Regions from separate parts of the Pseudoalteromonas nigrifaciens genome, predicted to be linked through region 1. Evidence: predicted binding sites of a transcription regulator. Region 1 holds the regulator's gene; the other holds the start of a gene.
The links. Region 1 encodes sigma-54, which starts transcription at its own class of promoters, with help from an activator protein. Its sites were predicted from a motif close to GTTGGCACGNNNNTNGNNT; they were not measured.

Region 1 (3,204 bases):
TTACCTTACTTCCTATGCACAGCCGTGCTCGTTTAGGTATTGGTTATTTACCACAAGAATCTTCTATTTTTAGAAAGCTCACTGTGTATCAAAATTTAATGGCTATTTTAGAAACGCGTAAGCAACTAAATAAACAAGCCAGGGAAGAAACCCTAAATAGTTTATTGGACGAATTTAGCCTGCAACATATTCGCGACAGCTTAGGTATGGCGCTATCTGGTGGTGAACGTCGCCGCGTAGAAATAGCACGTGCTTTAGCTGCAGATCCTAAATTTATATTGCTTGATGAGCCCTTTGCTGGCGTGGATCCTATTTCAGTACTCGATATTAAAAAAATTATAGAACACCTTAAAAATCGTGGTATTGGCGTACTAATTACCGACCACAATGTAAGGGAAACCCTTGATGTTTGTGAAAAAGCCTACATTGTTTCTCATGGGGAGCTAATTGCATCTGGTACTCCTGAATTTGTATTAAACGATAAAACAGTACGTGATGTTTATTTAGGCGAGCAGTTCAAACTGTAATATTTATGTTATTACTATAAGCATCTGCTAAGATTAATCATATCAATTTATAAGGATTGTTAGAGATAAATGAGGCAATCATTACAGCTGCGCATGGGCCAGCAACTTACAATGACTCCGCAACTGCAACAGGCTATTCGCTTATTGCAGCTTAGTACCTTGGATCTCCAGCAAGAAATACAAGAAGCACTTGATAGCAACCCATTACTTGAAGTTGATGAACAAGATTACACGGAAGAATCAGCAGGTAAAAACGAGCAAAAAGCAGATGACATTACTGTTAGCGCCTCTGCTGACGACACCCCAAGCGAGTATGAGCAAGATAGCGGTGAAGCACTAAATAAAGACACCATAAGCGACGACATGGCCATGGATGTATCATGGGATGAATATATGAGCGCAGCGCCTGCCTCTTCATCAGGGCCAATGCCTGAAGATGAATCTATTTATCAAGGTGCATCAACCGAAACCCTGCATGAATACTTAATGTGGCAATTACAGCTCACCCCTTTTAGCCCTACCGACGAAGCTATTGCCATAGCTATCGTTGAAGCCGTAGATGACTCTGGTATTTTAACCCTCAGTTGCGAAGACCTTTTAGCAAGCTTTAACCAAGAAACTGACGACGAACACGAAGTAGAACTAGATGAAATAGAAGCAGTGCTAAAGCGCATTCAATTATTTGATCCTGTTGGTATTGCAGCTCGCAGCTTGCAAGAATGCTTATGCATTCAATTAAATCAATTTGATAAAGACACCCCTTATATTAACGAAACAAAAATGGTGTTAACTGATCATATCGATTTACTCGCTGCTCGCGACTATCGTACGTTAATGAAAAAAACTAAGCTCAAAGAAGAAGAGCTTAAAGAAATAATGACACTTATTCATACGCTTAATCCTAAGCCTGCGGATACTATTGTCAGAGAAGAGTCTGAATACGTTATACCTGACGTGTCTGTTAAAAAAATAAAAGGCCGTTGGGTGGTAGAGCTAAACCCAGATAGCATGCCAAAAATACGTGTTAACAGCCAATATGCGGCTATGTCTCGTACAGTAAAATCCAGCGGTGACAGCCAATTTATTCGCTCGCACTTACAAGAAGCTAAATGGTTTATTAAAAGCCTAGAAAGTAGAAACGAAACACTCCTGAAAGTAACTAATTGTATTGTTAAGCAGCAACAAGCGTTTTTTGAACATGGCCCAGAAGCCATGAAACCTATGGTATTAAACGATGTTGCCGAAATAGTTGAAATGCACGAGTCGACTATTTCACGGGTCACTACGCAAAAATATATGCACACTCCACGTGGCATTTTTGAGCTTAAGTACTTTTTTTCAAGCCATGTAAGCACCGAAAATGGTGGCGAATGTTCATCAACTGCCATACGTGCCCTGATTAAAAAGTTGATAGCTGCAGAAAACTTAGCCAAACCATTGAGTGATAGCAAGATTGCAGATATATTGGCTGAGCAAGGAATTAAAGTAGCTAGACGGACAATTGCAAAATATCGCGAATCTCTGGCTATTCCCCCGTCAAATCAACGTAAAAGCTTGATTTAAGACGTACAACAAAGAGGAAAATGCTGATGCAACTAAACTTAACTGGTCGTCATGTAGACATTACAGACTCATTAAGAGACTATGTAAATAATAAATTTGCAAAGCTGCAAAGACACTCAGATCACATAACTAATGTGCATGTTATTCTCGATGTAGAAAAATTAAGTCAAAAAGCTGAAGCAACAATTTTTGTAAGTGGCGCTGAGCTATTTGCATCGACCGAACACCAAGATATGTACGCTGCCATTGACTCGTTGATTGACAAACTCGATCGTCAAGTAATTAAACACAAAGAGAAGTTTGCTCGACACTAACACTATGAAATTAAGCTCACTTATATGCCAGGACTGCAGCAAAGCTGTGGTCCTTTTTAATAGTAAAAAAAGAATTTTAGAATTCATCAGTGAACTCGCGCATAAAAAAATGCCGTATTTACCTCAGCAAGATATTCTCACTGCTTTATTGGCAAGAGAAAAGCTAGGTAGTACCGGTATTGGCCGAGGAATAGCAATTCCACATGGCCGTATGAGCGGGGCACAAGAGCCTCTTGCCTTAATTTTAATAAGCGAAACCGCTATTAATTTTGATGCAATTGATAATCGTCCAGTTGATATTTTTGTTGCGCTTATAGTGCCCGATGGCGATAACCAGCAGCACTTGAAAACACTAGCCACAATAGCTGATAAACTAAACGATAAAGAGTTTTGTAAGCAATTGCGTGCGGCAAAGTCTGATGAAGCGTTATACCAAGTTATTTTGGATCAATCCTAGTTACTAATAAAGGGGTGGTAAATGGAATTAATTATTATAAGTGGCCGATCAGGTTCTGGTAAGTCAGTTGCTTTACGTGTTGTAGAAGATTTAGGTTACTATTGTGTAGATAATATTCCGGTAAATTTGCTGCCTTCATTAGTGCGCAGTGTCTCTGATAACTACGATAAAATAGCCGTTAGTATAGACGTGCGTAACCTGCCTAAAGATCAGCAGCAGTTTAACGATATTCTTGAGTACTTGCCCGACTTTGCTAAACCAACGTTATTTTATTTAGATAGCGACGATCAAACGTTAATCCGCCGTTATTCAGAAACACGTCGCTTGCACCCGCTTTCGATTG
Region 2 (3,204 bases), 360 kb from region 1:
TATTTAATCAGCATAGGTGATGGTGATCAGTTTGGTTCTGACTTTGTTGATATTAATCCAAATTCAAAAATTCCAGCGTTAATGGATCATTCAACCACGCCGCCAACGCGTATTTTTGAATCGGGCTCTATACTGCAATACCTAGCAGAAAAGTTTGATGTGCTTATACCTAAAGATTTAAAAGCTAAAACTGAATGTCGTAACTGGCTATTTTGGCAAATGGGCTCAGCGCCGTACTTAGGTGGTGGCTTTGGCCACTTTTATAGTTATGCACCCACTAAAATGCAATATCCTATTGATCGTTTCACCATGGAAACCAAGCGCCAGCTTGACGTGCTAAACCGCCATTTAAGTGCAAACGAATACATGGCAGGAGATGAGTACTCAATTGCCGATATCGCAATTTGGCCTTGGTATGGCTCTTTAGTGCTTGGCGACATTTATGATGCAGCTGAATTTTTAGATGTTGCCTCATACACTCACGTTGTACGTTGGGCTAAACAGGTTTCAAAGCGCCCTGGCGTAAAACGTGGTCGTCGCGTTAACCGCACATGGGGACCTGAAGAAGAGCAACTAGCAGAGCGCCACAGTAGTAGTGACTTTTAACCTTGCTGTTATTGATAAACTAAAAAATCAGCTGTAATAGCTGATTTTTTAGTTTAGGTGTTGCCTTATTTATAATTACGCTTTAACACTCAGTATCGAATCACCTTGTGATAAAGCAAACTTTTCTTGAACCGCCGATAAAATAGAACTTTTATCTTCGTCATTTAACTGGCTTGAATACTGCGCTAACAACTCATCTAAATAACTAACTACATCTTTAGTATTTACTTGCTCAATTGAATTTTTAGGCGGTGGTGGCGGGCGCTGACCTTCAGGTCGAGCATCATCACCTATGCTTTTAGCGTCAAACTCCAACTCGCCCATTAGCTCAGCCAACTCTTTTGTTGGCGCTATACCTTGCTCTTTAAGTGCAGCTTGAATACTTAGCGCGTTTTCTGCCGTTAAATTTTCGGCATCGAATTCAGCGAGTGTTTGTTTTACAAAGTCACTTTGTGCTGTTGTTAACTTTGCGGTTTGGCTACTTTGTTGCAGCACCAGGCTTGCAGAATTACTGCTAATATTATTAATCATTACAGTATCCTTTCAACGCTTACGACGAGGTGGTTTATGATCATTTACTTCTTGCTCACTAATTTCGCCATTACCATCTGAATCTATTTCGTCAAAAATTGTTTGTGCGTCTTCGCCGTGTGGTGGTTTTTTAGCGCTAAACTCTGCATAGCTAATTACGCCATCGCCATTGGTATCCATGCTTGAAAAATCAGGTTTAGGTGGTTTGCTATCGCTGCCTCTTGCTGCAACATTTACTGAAAAAGCAACCGACAATAGTGTAATAATTGTAAGTGATGATAAGTGTTTCATGCTCGTAACCTTTTGTTTAATTAATAACAAAAGATTACGCTGTAAAAATGCAAATAATGTGCAAATAATGAGGAAGTCAAAATAATGTATATCGCTAATGCATAAATTTAAAATGATAGCAAAATGCTAATGCGAGTAAAAAGCTAAAGTGGTTATTAATTACTTACGTTAACGCATCGTATTATGCTAATTAATCAAACATTTTGTTGTTAATTACACTGCTGTGGATTTACAAAGCGATAACCAACACCATAAACCGATTGAATAACGCTGTCGGTTTTGGTTAATTCATCCAGCTTTTTACGCAATTTTTTTATATGACTATCAATAGTACGCTGGCTCACAATACGTTGATCGGCGTACATAGTATCCATTAAGCTATCGCGCGAATAAATACGGTTAGGGTTGTTAAACAAAGGCTTAAATAACTGAAACTCAACATTGGTAAGCTCAATACTTGCTGCTTTGTATTTTACACTGTAGGTGCTTTCATCAAGTTGCATAACATTGGTTTTTGGCTCAACGTTATTCAAGCGCCTTAAAATAGCTTTAACACGCGCCACCAGCTCTGCATAACTAAAAGGCTTACAAATATAGTCATCGGCTCCTAATTCAAGCCCAAGTAATCGGTCAATCTCCTCTACCTTTGCCGACACCATAATGATAGGCACATTAGAGAACTGCCTAATTGCTTTACACAATTCAATTCCGCTTTGACCAGGTAGCATTATGTCGAGCAAAATCACACTAGGCTTGTTAATTTCAAGCCAAGGTAGTACTTCATTACCATGATGTATTTGATGCGTTATGTAATGATGGCTTGTTAAAAAATCGCTTATTAAGTTAGCCAGCTTAACCTCATCTTCTACAATCAGTATTTGCTCTTGCATAGTGTCCTCTAAGCTTTAAATAAGGGTAATTTAATAATGATAGCAAGACCGCCTAAACTAGATTTTTCAGCTTTAATCTCGCCTTTATGACCTTTAACTATGTGCTGACAAATAGATAACCCCAAACCCGAACCGCCCTCTTGGCGATTTCGCGAACTATCTACTCGGTATAAATACTCAAATAAGTGCGATAAATGCGACGGCTCAACCCCCACGCCATTATCTTCAATAATAAGCTGTAAATACATTTGCCCTTTAATACTTATATTACTCGCCGTTAATGAAATAGTAGAGCATTGTGCGTAATGCACTGCGTTCATTAAAATATTATCGAATAACTGTAAAAGGCGTGTTTTATCTGCTTGAACGGTTATATTTTTTGCAGCATTTAATAGGTAAAGCTTTATATTATGTTGCTCAAGTATAACCTGATATTTTTGCTCAATAGTATTTAATAACAATGCCATATCAGTAGCTTGCATAGTGTAATGCATGCCCCCTAACTCTGCGCTATTGAGCATATGCAAATCGTCTATTAAGCGCTTTAAATGCAGGGCTTCGTCGTTGGCCGAGTTTATATTTTTTGCATTTGGCTCGCGTATGCCAAGTAGCATAGCTTCAAGCTCACCAAGCAAAATGCTCATTGGCGTTCTAAGCTCATGAGAAATATTGGCAAGCCAGCGTTTACGTACTTGCTCGTCTTTGGCGAGCGTAAATGCAAGCGTATTAAAATCCTCGCTTAACTGCCCTAGTTCGTCTTTTCGATCTAGGGTCAGCTTAGTCTCGTAATTGCCTTGCGTTAAGCGGTGCATACCGTTAGCTATTTGTTTTACTGGGCTAACTAAATGCCGAGATAATAAAAAGGTAACCAGTAATGTAAGCAGTA

Region 2: the regulator sigma-54 is predicted to act here: its motif matches at 1,476-1,494, upstream of PNIG_RS12425 (EF-hand domain-containing protein).

What each region holds. Positions count from the first base shown of each region.
Region 1 is NZ_CP011036.1:2,971,795-2,974,998, forward strand. Features, by position in the region: gene lptB (LPS export ABC transporter ATP-binding protein) at 1-527, shown strand, start outside; gene PNIG_RS14110 (RNA polymerase factor sigma-54) at 597-2,090, shown strand; gene hpf (ribosome hibernation promoting factor) at 2,117-2,404, shown strand; gene ptsN (PTS IIA-like nitrogen regulatory protein PtsN) at 2,409-2,861, shown strand; gene rapZ (RNase adapter RapZ) at 2,883-3,204, shown strand, end outside.
Region 2 is NZ_CP011036.1:2,613,900-2,617,103, forward strand. Features, by position in the region: partial or broken gene yghU (glutathione-dependent disulfide-bond oxidoreductase) at 1-606, shown strand, start outside; gene PNIG_RS12420 (hypothetical protein) at 682-1,137, opposite strand; gene PNIG_RS12425 (EF-hand domain-containing protein) at 1,150-1,428, opposite strand; gene PNIG_RS12430 (response regulator) at 1,638-2,318, opposite strand; gene PNIG_RS12435 (ATP-binding protein) at 2,327-3,204, opposite strand, start outside.